DNA from 2 places in the Clostridium sp. B9 genome. Region 2 is predicted to be linked to the other one. Evidence: predicted binding sites of a transcription regulator. Region 2 holds the regulator's gene; the other holds the start of a gene.
The links. The regulator Rex, encoded in region 2, represses fermentation and respiration genes when NADH is low (regulators of the CRP and FNR family bind a similar motif). The targets are predictions, from matches to a motif close to ATTGTTAANNNNTTAACAAT.
Positions count from the first base shown of each region.

Region 1 (7,247 bases), on a different contig from region 2:
AGTAGAATTTTAAAAAGCATATTGAGTAATTTTAGACGACTTGGAATAAAATCTAAGAAAAATCATAAAAAAACAGCTCTTGATATATTAAAACTAATAAAAATAAACTCTTTTGAAGTAGTTAAATTTGCAATTTAACAATAACATTGATTCAATAATCTATAAATTTACTATTAAAATTTTATAGGCTTGTTAAGCTTGTTTTAAAATACAAGTTTTATGATTTTACATAATTTAATCTTGCAATTTAAGCTAATTGTAAGAAAACATATGCTTTAAATTTAAATTAACGTTTTATACATTCTTAGGTTGACGGACATGGACGCTACCCCATAAAGAATTTATTCATGCATCTACTAATAAAAAGCCAGATAAAGAAGATATTATTTTAATTATGGCTGCTTTATTAGGAATGGGGACAAATATTGGATTAAGTAAAATGGCTGATGCAACTCCTGGAATTACCTATAAACAATTATCTAGTGTTTCTCAATGGCGAATGTACGATGATGCTATGTCTAGAGCACAAACAGTATTAGTAAACTATCATAACAAGTTGAAACTTGCTAAATATTGGGGTGAAGGAAACACTTCATCTTCAGATGGGATGAGACTTCAGCTTGGAGTATCTTCACTACATGCAGATTCTAATCCTCATTATGGAACCGGAAAAGGAACAACAATATACAGATTTACTAGTGATCAATTTTCTTCTTATTACTCAAAAATTATAAATACTAATTCTAGAGATGCTACTCATGTTTTAGATTGATTATTAAATAATGATACTGATTTAAATATAGAAGAACATTATACAGACACAGGCGGATATACAGATCAAGTATTTGCCTTGACCTATTTACTAGGATTTAGATTTGCACCAAGAATTAGAGATTTATCTGATGTTAAACTATTTACTTTAAGCAATAGTGATAAATTTTCAAATTTAGATGGAATTTTAAAAGGAAAAATTAATGAAAAAATTATTAAAGATAATTATGATGAAGTATTAAGATTAGCTAGTTCAATAAAAGAAGGTACAGTTACATCATCTTTGATAATTAGCAAATTAGCTTCTTACTCTAGACAAAATAGCTTAGCTACTGCATTAAGAGAAATGGGTAAAATAGAAAAAACTATATTTATTTTAGACTATATTTCAAGTGAAGAATTGAGAAGAAAAATTCAAAAGGGATTAAACAAAGGAGAAGCAATGAATGGACTTGCTAGGGCAATATTCTTTGGTAAACAAGGTGAACTAAGAGAACGAACTATGCAAAATCAACTTCAAAAAGCAAGTGCACTGAATTTAATAATAAATGCTATTAATATTTGGAACACATTATATTTAGAAAAAGCAATAAATTATAAAGAGTCTATTGGTGAATATATTGATTATAATTTAATTCCTCATATCTCACCTTTAGGATGGGAACACATAAATATGTTAGGGGAATATACTTTTAATTTAAATGACTTGGGAACTAAAGAATTACATAGGCCATTAAATATATAAAAAGTCTGCAAACCATTGGTATCAGCGGAGAAAATGCTCTTAACGTGTGAAATCCGCATTTTCTCGGCGAGACCCCTATCAGAAATTGAGAGTTTAAAAAATAAAAATAAAGAAACTGAAGAATATTATCGTAATGTATTATCAGAAATTTATAAGAAATTTAATGTAGATAGTAGAATGGATTTAATGGGAGTAAGCCGAGAATATTTAAATCTTAAAGAAAAATCTAAAAGGAATAGTCGTGGAGCAGGTAGAAAACCTAGATTTACTGAAGAAGAAAAAAATATGATAAGAGCTCAAAGAAAAGAAGGAAAAACAATAAAAGAGCTTGCCACTTTAAATAATTGCAGCTTTGGAGTAATTCATAAAATTTTACATGAATAATAAAGAAAGGGGATTGAGATATTATGGATTTTATTTTAGTATTAATAGTTTTATGTATATTTAGTTTTTCAAATATGAAATTAATTAAGCTTGGTAGATATGTAATGTTAGTGTATTATTTTTATGCTGTTCACAATTATTATATTGTTGGAAATTATAGTGGAATAGCTTATTTAACAGGAATGTTTATGCTTTTATTTTTACCAAAGATATTAAGATTTATATTTATTTTAAAAACAAATCGCAGATATTATTAATAGTAAAAAGAGCAGCTCAAAATCCCGAAAATTGAACTGCTCTTTAAAAATATAATTCAAAAAATGTTGACAATTTTATTTTATCAAAAATTAATACTTTTGAAAATTATTAATTTTTATTGTAAAATAATTATATTTTCTATTATTTGAAGATTTTTGAATCTATCTTAGAAGGCATATATCAAAATAAATTTTATTATTATCTTTTGATACAGCCCATAATTTTATCTAATTTATATTTTTAGGCTTAAAATTAGAAAGAACTAATTTTAAGTCAAATTCCATTTTAGATTTAAGATTATAACTTCCTTGATGAAGACACCAATCAAATACTGTACCTCTAGACATTCTCAGAATTAACATAGTTAAATCAAATGAAGAAATAGAGCTCTCTAACTCATTATTTTTTAGTAATTCTTCTACAATAGATTTAACTTCTAAGACCATATAACGATCTGGATTAATAGTATAATTTTCATTTATAGAAAGTAAATTTTTATATATTTCACTTACAAACACCCAACCAAGTTTCTCCATAGTATTTGTACCTTCAAGTAATAAAAAGAATAATTTATCAAAATTTGAGGAGAAGTTTTTAGTTTGAAATTTATCCATTACTAAAATATCAACTTGTTCATATGTTTTATTAATTATTTCTGTTTTTGATTTAAAATGGTGATAAAAGGCACCAGTTGAGATATCCGCAGCTTTGCAAATATCTTGAATTTTCACACTATCAAATCCATTTATCTTAAAAAGCTCAGTAGCTACTTGTGTTATTTTTAGTTTTGTTTCAATAGCTTGTTTTTGTCTGGTGGTTAATTTTTTCATTATAAAACTCCTTTAGATTAATGCCATATTAATTTGGTTGATTATATAATTATTTAGTATATCATAAAAAAGATATTAATATGTATTTGTAAAAAAATTAAAAAAACATATAATTAGTCATTTGAAAAATTAGTTGAATCATGATATATTTTATATACAGAATAAGATTCGGTGAAGGTAGTTCTGTATAAGGTATTATAAAATTTTAAAAGCTGTAGAAATAAGTTAAATCAAAAAATTAATGAAAAACACATTATAAAAATTAATAATTGGAGGTGTACTATGGGAATTTTATATGAAAGAATGTCTTTTGAAGGATGGGCAATACTTCTTTTTGTATTAATGGCACTTATGGCATTTAATGAGCTTGGAAGATCAAAAAAATGGGCAGGTATATTACTATTTATAATAGTACCTACATTTTTAACTATTTTTGTTTGGCCAACTACAGCTGCTCCAGGAAATGAATATGGAACTGGAACTTGGTTTAACTGGGTAAAAACTTATTCAGCACTTGCAGGCTGTATTTGGTTTATGGCTCTTAGATATATTCCATCATTACAGACGAAAAAATGGGCCTTATCTCTTCCAGCAATTATATTAGCAATTAACATATTAGAAGCTGCTATTAGAGATTTTCAAATATTTAGTTATGGATTAACTAATGGTGGAGTTATAGATAATCTTTGGACGATCTCTGGACCATGGAATATTATGAATGGTATAGCAGGATTATTAAATATAATCACTATTTGTGGTTGGTACGGAATATTTATATCAAAAAATGAAACAAAAGATATGATATGGCCAGATATGATATGGGCATGGGTTATAGCTTATGATTTATGGAATTTTGCTTATACGTATAATTGTATATCAGATCACTCAATTTATTGTGGAGTTGCATTATTACTTTCATGCACCATACCAACTTTCTTTATAAAAAAAGGAGCTTGGTTACAACATAGAGCTCAAACATTAGCCCTATGGATTATGTTTGTTATGACTATTCCACAATTTGCTGATAGAATAGCACCAGTTCATACAACACATAATAAGACTGCTTTCTTTGTAGTAAGCTTAATATCTTTAGTTACAAATGCTTCTTTAGCAATTTATCAATTTAATAAGATAAGAAAGAATAAGCTTAATCCATTAAAGGATGAAATTTATAAAGATACTATTGCGTATAAAAAGTTAATTTTAGAAAATAAGTAGAAGTTAATTTGTTTCAAAAATAAAATCTATTTTTTACTTAATAGAGAAATCTTTGTAATTAAATAAACGATAGAATATTAAAAGGGACTGTACCAAAATAAATTTTGATATTAGTTGTGCAAAAAAGTGGATTCATAAATTTGAATTCACCTTTTTGCATATAATATAATTATACAAAATATTCATTTTATTAATTTTGATATTTAAATTATTATAAGTATAGCTATTTAATTTTTCTTATCTTTAAATACATAAACACTTAAAATAAAGTTACTTAAAATTATTTTATCAAGTCTTTTTAAATAATTAATTTTAAAATACCCTAAATCAGCTAATTCAAAGTCTTTATTTTCTCTATCCTTTTTCATAACTTTTATGTATTCAGTATCGCTTTTTATTCCAGAAAATATATCTATCTTCATAAAAGAACCTGATAAAAGTTCATATTGTAGTTGTATTTTTATTGAAGATGTAGAGCCGGATCCTGAAAATTTCTTTTCAAACTCTTTAGGTAAAATAAAACTTGTAGAATCATTTATTATTACTCTATCAAAATATATTCTTAAAGTGCTATTTTGAGCATATAAAAATCTAACAAATATTTCTTTTATAAATTCGGTTAAACTATCTAATATCCTAAGTTTTTCATTGTTATTTCGTGAACTATATTCAAATCCTGCTACACAAGATTTTCATTAACGTAATGTATAGGGAATTTATCTTTATTTTTCATACTAACTGTCTCCTTTCAAAACGTAAATAAATTAAAAGAGAGTTAGATAATATCTAACTCTCTTTTAATTTATTTAAAACTCTTTATTTTTTTATTAAATCTTACTCATAATCAAAACTAACAATTTCTCCAGTGTCAGCATTTATATCATATTCATATTCCTTGTTATCAAAGTAAAATTGTATATCATATTTATCAATACCATCGTCAAATTCTTGATCTACTTTAATGAATGTAACTTGATTTCCTGAAAGGTTTGCATGTTTTAATGCGATCTCCTTTGCTTTTTCTACTGTTATTTTACTTTGTTTATTATTATAATTTTTTATATCATAATCATAACTGATAATCTCACCAGTATTAGCGTTTATATCATAATCATACTCTTTATTATCAAAATAAAATTCTATTTCATATTTATCAATACCATCATCAAATTCTCGATTTCCCTTAATGAATGTAATTTGATTTTCTAAAATATCTGCATGCTTTAATGCAATTTCTTTTGCTTGATCTAGTGTTATCTTACTTTGATTATTATAAACCTTCCCTTGAATATTTTGACTAGAAACATTTTCTTTTTGATTGCTACTAACTTGATTATTAATATTTGAATTTTTAGATTGATTGTTACATGATATAAAAATTATACTTATCCCAATAATAAGTAATCCTATAACCTTTTTTTTCATACTACATCTCCTAAACTAAAATTTAAATTTAAACATAGGCCAAATTTAGCATTATGTCAACATTTAAAACTCTTTATTTATTAGTGGATTACACCACTCTCTTCTTCACTTATCATATTCTTTTAGTGCATTTTCTTCACTTAAACTCAGTCCATATTTCAATCTAAAAATAGCATCTTTTTTATCAAGCTTAACTGCAACATATCTAAAAAAATATTCTAAATCTTCCCTCATGTTAATCACTTCACATTTTATAAAATATAAGGTCATTTTCTAAATATGTCAACTTTTAAAATTTTAATACAAAGGGCTTTACCTTTTTCTTTTATTTCAAAACGTTCAATTTTAGATTTTTTCAGAAATTGATATTGTATTAATTTAATAAAATATTTATGATCCGGTTTACCATCAATCTTTCTATTTTTAACTAAATAAGTTATTGCTCCTGGTATTCCTATATACTTATAAACTGGATTTATATTAAATACAATAATAGAATCTATCAGAGCAACAAAAAGTATCGCTCCAATAAAATATGCTACGGTTCCTAGTTTCTTATTATCTACTTACTAAGGTTGAAAGCGTAGCTACATATTTCCCATCTAAGTCCTTATATACTGCTGATATGCCACTAACTCCTTCTTTAAAAAGCTTAGTATCTAGTTCTAAATTTCCATTATTTAAAGAACTTTCAACATCAACATTTGATATGTCAATACTTTGTTCACCTGTATTTCTTCTTATATTTATTTCTTTAGGTGATAATCTTTCTCCATCTTTTCCTACAAAGGATTCATTTATAACATATTTTCCTTCAACTTCTTCTGGTGATCTTATAACTATATATTGTTCTTTTATGCTTACATTGTTAAGCTTCTTTAAATCTTTTATTTTAGATATGTCTCTTATTTCATTGCAGTCAAGATTTAAGTCTTCTATATTTACAGCATATTGTAAACCTTCTAAGTTTGCTATTCCATATCCAACCGCTGATAAGTTTGTTAACTTATTCATATCGCCTCTTGTTATTACATCACTTGATAGATTTAATTGATCTTTTATAGCCCTTTTTAATTCATTATCTGGTATATTAACTTCCTCTGTTAAATCAATAGCTGATTCTAAATTATCCATAGCCTTTCTAAGCTCTAAAATTGTGGAATCTATTACTTCTTGTTCTGGATTAGGAGTTTCTAGTACTTTATTAGCCTTTTCTAGAGCAACTTGTAATTTATTAAAGCTTTCCTCTGTATATAGAATTCCATCTAATCCTCTTGCTTCCTCAACTATTTTTTCTAAAGCAGTAAAATCCTTAGAGTCTGCATATAATAATTTAGCATCTGCCCAGTCTGCATGATCTCCTCCGTTTCCATTCCCACCATCTTTAGCTACTAATTTAAGTTCACTTACTCCAACTATTGGAACTAAAACATGCTTTCTTGGAGTATTTGAATTCATAATACCGCTATCAAATACTTTTTTTCCATCAGCATAAATTTCAAAGTTTAATGATGATACTTTAGAATTTCTCATCTCTCTATCTACACCAACATATGCTTCAAAAAACTTATAGTTTTCTTCTGATAAATCATATACTATTGTTGAAGTTGCATGGG
Region 1 covers NZ_JBNWKA010000005.1:61,408-68,654, forward strand. The annotation lists gene ACQZHJ_RS18335 (IS4 family transposase) at 1-138, shown strand, start outside; partial or broken gene ACQZHJ_RS18340 (transposase) at 332-1,516, shown strand; partial or broken gene ACQZHJ_RS18345 (hypothetical protein) at 1,592-1,900, shown strand; gene ACQZHJ_RS18350 (hypothetical protein) at 1,924-2,157, shown strand; gene ACQZHJ_RS18355 (TetR/AcrR family transcriptional regulator) at 2,386-2,988, opposite strand; gene ACQZHJ_RS18360 (DUF5692 family protein) at 3,271-4,206, shown strand; partial or broken gene ACQZHJ_RS18365 (transposase) at 4,491-4,823, opposite strand; gene ACQZHJ_RS18370 (PepSY domain-containing protein) at 5,041-5,631, opposite strand; gene ACQZHJ_RS18375 (hypothetical protein) at 5,737-5,865, opposite strand; partial or broken gene ACQZHJ_RS18380 (TcpE family conjugal transfer membrane protein) at 5,898-6,170, opposite strand; gene ACQZHJ_RS18385 (NPCBM/NEW2 domain-containing protein) at 6,190-7,247, opposite strand, start outside.
Region 1: ACQZHJ_RS18360 (DUF5692 family protein) is a predicted target of Rex. The motif match lies at 3,074-3,093, and genes of this name have one in related genera.

Region 2 (7,247 bases):
ACTTGTTTTAAGCAAACTACTATTTTCATCTCAAAGCCCTCCTAAAATTATCTTAATATGCTTCCTGCGATAACCATTTTTTGAACTTCTGAAGTTCCCTCATAAATTTCAGTTATCTTAGCATCTCTCATCATTCTTTCAACTGGGTATTCCTTAGTATATCCATATCCACCGAATAATTGAACTGCCTTAGTTGTTACTTCCATAGCTACGTCAGCAGCAAATAATTTAGCTCTTGCAGCGTCTACTGAATATGGTTTACCCTCTTCTTTTAAGCAAGCTGCTTTATATACTAAAAATCTTGCAGCTTCGATTTTAACATCCATTTCTGCAACCATCCATTGTAATCCTTGGAATGCAGATAATGATCTACCAAACTGTTTTCTTTCCTTCATGTAAGCGATAGCCTCTTCAAAAGCACCTTCTGCTATACCTAATGCTTGAGCAGCGATACCAATTCTACCACCATCTAGAGTTTTCATTGCAATTCCAAATCCTTTTCCTTCTCTTCCGATTAAGTTTTCTTTTGGAACTATACAATTTTCCATGATTAACTCAGTTGTTGAAGAAGCTCTTATACCCATTTTGTCTTCTAATTTACCAATTGAGAATCCTGGGAACCCTTTTTCAACTATGAAAGCTGAAATTCCTCTTGTTCCTTGACTCTTATCAGTCATAGCAAAGATTATGAAAGTATCAGCAACCCCACCGTTTGTTATGAAGATTTTACTTCCGTTTAAGATGTAATTATCTCCTTCTAATACAGCTGTAGTTTGTTGTCCTGCAGCATCTGTACCAGCTCCTGGCTCAGTTAAACCGAAAGCTCCTAACTTCTCACCTTTAGCAAGTGGAGTTAAGTATTTTTCTTTTTGTGCTGGAGTACCAAACTGGTCTATTAATGAAGCACATAATGAAGTATGAGCTGATAATATAACCCCTGTAGTACCACAAACTTTTGATAATTCTTCAACAGCTAAGATATAAGATAAAGTATCTCCACCAGCTCCTCCGAATTCTTTCTTAAAAGGAATTCCCATCATTCCTAGTTTAGCCATCTTCTTAACATTCTCCATTGGGAATCTTTCTGTTTCATCTATCTCTGCAGCGATTGGCTTAACTTCATTTTGTGCAAATTCTCTAACCATTTGCTTAACTAATTCTTGTTCTCTTGTTAATTGAAAGTTCATCTTTAATTACCCTCCTTAAATTCACACAACCATTTTTTATTTCAAAAAATTATTTGTTTTTAAAATTCTTTTCTCTTCTTTCCACAAAAGCACTCATACCCTCTTTTTGGTCTTCTGTAGAAAAACATTTTCCAAAGTCTTCAGCTTCAACAACTATAGCTGAATCTATATCAACTTGCATTCCTCTATCAATAGCATCTTTACATAACTTAACAGCTATTGGAGCATTTGCAGCTATTTTATTAGCCATAGTCATAGCTTCATCCATTAAAGTTTCTGGTTCAACAACCTTATTTACTAGACCAATTCTTAAAGCTTCATCAGCTTTTATTATGTCGCCTGTGTAGATAAGTTCTTTAGCTTTACCCATACCAACTATTCTTGGTAATCTTTGTGTTCCACCAAATCCAGGAGTAATTCCTAGACCTACCTCAGGTTGTGCAAATTTAGCTTTTGAACTTGCAATTCTTATATCACAAGCCATTGATATTTCACATCCACCACCTAAAGCGAATCCATTTATAGCAGCAATAACTGGCTTGTCTAATTTTTCTAATCTTCTAAATACTTTATTACCTAAAAGTCCAAACTCTTTACCCTGTTCTTCGTTTAAATCTTTCATTTCTGCGATGTCTGCACCTGCAACAAAAGCTTTTTCACCTGCTCCTGTTAAAATAACTACATATACATCATTGTCATTCTCAATATGCTCTATTGCAGTATTTAAATCCTTTAATGTTTCAGAATTTAATGCATTTAAAGCTTTAGGTCTGTTAATTGTTAAAATTCCAATGTTTCCTTCTTTTTCAAAGATTACATTATTTAATTCCATTGTATTTCCTCCCTTATACCATAGTAAATGTATGGTTTTAAATCGTTTAACAACTAATTAACTAACAAATTTAAATTTTCAATACTAAAAATAGTATTGCTTCACCCCTATTTTTATTACAAAAAACCATTTTATTGTTAATTTTGTAACAAACAAAGGTAAAAAAATAGTTGAAGCACTAATGCACTTCAACTAAATTATAAAACTTAATAGCAAATATTTCAATATATTATTTGTATTTTTTTCGAAATATCCTAATTTTTTTCCATATTTACAAGTTATTCTATGATAATTTCACTCTATTTTTCATTACTATGATTTAAAAGATATACTAAAGTCATCATACTTTCACTTAAATGAACATTCTCTACAGTTACCTCTTTTGGCACTTCTAAATCTATAGGAGCAAAGTTCCATATACCTTTAATTCCACCCTCAACAAGTTCATCACAAACCTTTTGAGCATTAGCTCTTGGTACACAAATTATTCCTATTTCTACGTCATTTTCTCTTACAAATGGAGTAAGTTCTTCTATATCTTTTATCTCAACATCTCTTATTTTTATTCCAAACATTCTTGGATTCGCATCAAAAATACCTTTTAATTTAAATCCTAATTTATCAAAACTATTATAATTTGCAATAGCCTGACCTATGTTACCAGCCCCGATTATAACAGTGTTATAGTCTCTTGTAAGACCTAATATACTTCCAATGTTATTATATAATTCTTTAACATTGTATCCATATCCCTGTTGGCCAAAATCTCCAAAACAATTAAGATCTTGTCTTATCTGTGATGCAGTGAATCCAATCTTCTCACTTAACTCTTTTGAAGATATTCTATCAACATCATTTTCCATTAATTCTTGTAGATATCTATGGTACTTAGGTAATCTTTTTATAACGGCCATAGATATACCTTTTTTCTTTTCCATTTTAATAGCACCTCTTTCTAAAGTTCATCTTTTTTTTAAAAAAGCAATTACTTTTTAGACTGTATTTCAAACTTAAATGATAAAATTACAAATTTAGCCTTCTAAAATATTACCATACCCTAAAAAGTTTGTCTATATTTTAACATTCTTTTGGTTTCACTATCAAAAATATATGTATTTAAGTGTATTTCTTATATTTTTTACCAATTTTATCATATTAAATTAATATAATTAAATCATATTAATTTATCACTACTTAACGCTTTTAATAAATTTTAACAAAAAAAATAAGGCTTGCGTGGCTAAAACCCTACGTGCACACAAGCCTATTTAAACATTTCATAATGTTTAATATAAAAGTTTAAGGGAATTATTTACAATCTATACCCTATGCCTGAAAGTATTCTTACCATGTAATGATATCAAAAAAACCTATCTCTGTCAACAACTTTAGACAAATTTCACGCTTCTTAATTATTGTTTTTTAATATTCTACTTGAGTTTAATATAGCTATTAATGTAACACCTACATCTCCAAATACAGCTTCCCACATATTAGCCATACCTAGTGCTCCGAATATTAATATTATAACCTTAACTGTTAACGCGAATATAATATTTTGCCATACAATTTTGTTTGTTCTCTTAGCGATTTTTATTGCTTTTATTATCTTACTTGGTTCATCATCCATTATTACAACATCTGCTGCTTCTATTGCTGCATCTGATCCTACACCACCCATAGCTATACCTATATCAGCTCTAGCTAACACTGGTGCATCATTTATTCCATCACCAACAAAGGCAATCTTTTTATCCTTACTCTTATTATTAAATAGCTCTTCAAGCTTTTCAACTTTATCTTGAGGTAATAAATTACAATAAGCTTTGTCAATACCTAGCTCTCTTGCTACGTTATCTCCAACTTTCTCATTATCACCTGTTAGCATAACAGTTTGCTTAACTCCAACCTTCTTTAACCCACTTATTGCTTCTTTAGCATCATCTTTTATTTCATCAGCAATAACAATATAACCTAGTTCTGATTTTTCATTTGCGATATAAATTACTGTTCCAATTTCATCAATCTTAGTGGTATTTATGTTATTCATCTTCATTAACTTCTCATTACCAGCAAAGACTGTGCTACCATCAATATTAACTCTTAATCCCTTGCCTGGAATTTCTTCATAGTTTGATATTAATGACTTATCTATAGTTTTATCAAAAGCTTTAACAACTGATTTTGCAATTGGATGGTTTGAATAGTATTCAGCATATGCTCCTAATTCTAATAATTCTTCATTACTTAATTTGCTTGTGCTCTCTGCTTTTTTAACTTTAAATGTACCTTTTGTTAGTGTACCAGTTTTATCAAAAACTATACTCTCAATATTATTTAAAGCCTCTAAGTAGTTACTACCTTTTACTAAGATACCATTTTTAGAAGCAGAACCTATTCCACCAAAGTATCCTAAAGGAATTGAAACTACTAATGCACAAGGACAAGAAACAACTAAGAATATTAATGCTCTTCCTACCCATTCAGATAAGCTTGCCCCACTTATTAATAGAGGTGGTAAGAAAGCAAGTGCTAGTGCTGAAAATACCACTACTGGTGTATAGTATCTTGCAAACTTAGTTATAAATTGTTCAGTTGGTGCTTTTTTGTTTCCAGCATTCTCAACCAAATCTAATATCTTCGAAACTGTTGATTCTCCAAAATTCTTTGTAACCTTTATCTTTAACAATCCACTTCTATTTATTGAACCAGCCAATACTTCATCATTTTTTTCAACTTCTTTTGGTAAAGACTCACCAGTTAAAGCTGATACATCTAATGCTCCCTCTCCTGATAGAACAATACCATCTAGCGGTATCTTTTCACCAGCTCTTACAACTATTATTGATCCTACTGAAACACTTTCTGGAGAAACTTTTTTCTCTTCACCTGTAAGACTAATTATATTAGCATAGTCTGGTCTTATATTCATTAAATCTGATATTGATGTTCTTGATCTATTAACAGCATAATCTTGAAACATTTCTCCTATTTCATAGAATAACATTACTGCTACCCCTTCTGGGAACTCTCCAATAGCAAATGCTCCTATTGTTGCTATACTCATTAAGAAGTTTTCATCAAAAACTTGTCCTCTTAAGATATTTTTAAATGCTCTTAATAAGACTTCTCCACCTGCTAAAATATATGCCACTCCAAATATTGCAAGCTCATATCCTTTATCTAAATTAACTATCATACCTATTATAAATAATGCAATGGCTGCACCTAGTCTTATTAATTCTTTTTTATCTATTCCGAATTTATTATTTGATTTTTCTTCATTATGGCTATGACCATGGTCATGCCCGTGTTCATGTTCATCATGACAAGAACATGCACCCTTTGAATTCTTCATCTTATTTTTCTCAGATTCTTTTAGAACTTTTACATCTGGTTCTAAATCTAAAACAATCTTTCTTACTTTTCCTTCAAGAACCTCCTCTTGAATACCATCTTTCGGAGTTATTAGAAGAAGCTTAGTTGAAAAATTTAAAATTGCTTCATCAACTTCATTCAATTTATTTACTTTGTCTTCAATTTTGCCAGCACATCCAGCACAATTTAATCCTTCTAAGTAAAGTTTCATGTCTTTCATGCTTATCCCTCCTTTACTCTAATACATGATCTAATCCTTCATTAAAAATGTGTTTTACATGGTCATCAGCTAGGGAATAAAATACTACTTTCCCTTCTCTTCTAAACTTTACTAGTCTTGCTTGTTTTAAAACTCTTAATTGATGTGATACTGCTGATTGACTTACGCCTAATAATTCTGCCATATCACATACACACATTTCTCCCTCAAATAAAGCATATAATATCTTTATTCTAGTAGAATCACCAAAAACCTTAAAAACTTCTGCTAAATCATATAAAACTTCTTCCTTTGGTAAATGTGCCTTCACTTTATTTACTATATCTTCATGCACAATTGAACAATTACAACTCTCTATTTTATTACTGCTCATATTTTAAACTCCTAATTTTAATATTATCATATGAACAAATGCTCATATGTTCACTTTCATTATATGTCTGTCCACAAAAAAATGCAACCAAAAAAAGCTAAACTAATTTATAAAATTTTATAATCAGTTTAGCTTTTCTTTAATTATCTAAAAAAATCTCTATTCTTTTTAAAATTTCTTCTTCTCCAACAACTAAAATATTGTCCTCTTCTTTAAAAACTAAATATGGTCCTGGAGAAATAACAAGTTCTCCTTTTCTTCTTATAGCAACTATAGTTGCTCCTGTTTCCTGCCAAAACTTAGTTTCAGAAATACTTTTTCCTATAAGCTCACATTCTTTAGGTAATTCTATCTCTATAGGAGTTAATGGATTTGTATATCTAAGCCTATTAGAATAATCCACAATCTTATCAATCATATCTCCTATATTCTTTTCAATAACTTTTTTTTCTTCCATCAATGATTCAATATCATGTTTTAAAGAAGTTACACTTTCAATAGAATGAAATCTATTTATAAAATCATAAGCATTATCTTTCGATAAAATAATAACCCCACTACCTTTACTAGATTCCACAACTTCCATATCTTCTAATAGCTTTACAGCTTTTCTAACTGTCTCTGGTGATACATTATACTTACTTGCTAGTGTTGATCTACCATGTATCTTATCTCCAACTTTTATATCATCATTATATATTCTGCCTGCAATATCTAAAGCTATTTGCTTGTATATAGGCTCATTAACTTTACAATCCATCATATACCCTTTCCCTTTAATGTATTAGTTACATAGTTAATTTTATTCTAACATATTAAACACCAAAAGGAAATATTTGTATTAAGCAGTAGCTCCTATATATACTGACTGAGTATTTATAGCAATTGAATCATTTATATATTTTATTATACTTCTACATGCAAAATAAGCATATTGCATATCATTAGCATAACTTTCATTCATCTTATAAGCCTTATGTGCTTCCTTTAAAAAGTGCTCAACGGACATATTTCCCCATACATCATATTGATCTCTACAAGGAATATAAGTTTTAGCAAAACTAGCTAATTCTTTTTCATACTTAACATGTTTATTCATGCTATGTTTAAATTCCCACCTCTCACTATGTGGAATGCAGAAAAAGTCACATATAAAATGACAAATCACTCCTAATTCTTGACTAAATCTACTTACTGAAAATTTCTTTTTAAAATCTAGCAGACTTAAAGATGCTAGTTTTTTTATCTTATTAACAA
Region 2 covers NZ_JBNWKA010000003.1:3,517,396-3,524,642, forward strand. The annotation lists gene ACQZHJ_RS15770 (electron transfer flavoprotein subunit beta) at 1-29, opposite strand, end outside; gene ACQZHJ_RS15775 (acyl-CoA dehydrogenase) at 48-1,187, opposite strand; gene ACQZHJ_RS15780 (short-chain-enoyl-CoA hydratase) at 1,237-2,019, opposite strand; gene ACQZHJ_RS15785 (redox-sensing transcriptional repressor Rex) at 2,319-2,957, opposite strand; gene ACQZHJ_RS15790 (heavy metal translocating P-type ATPase) at 3,428-5,617, opposite strand; gene ACQZHJ_RS15795 (ArsR/SmtB family transcription factor) at 5,631-5,990, opposite strand; gene ACQZHJ_RS15800 (TrkA C-terminal domain-containing protein) at 6,130-6,750, opposite strand; gene ACQZHJ_RS15805 (zinc dependent phospholipase C family protein) at 6,832-7,247, opposite strand, start outside.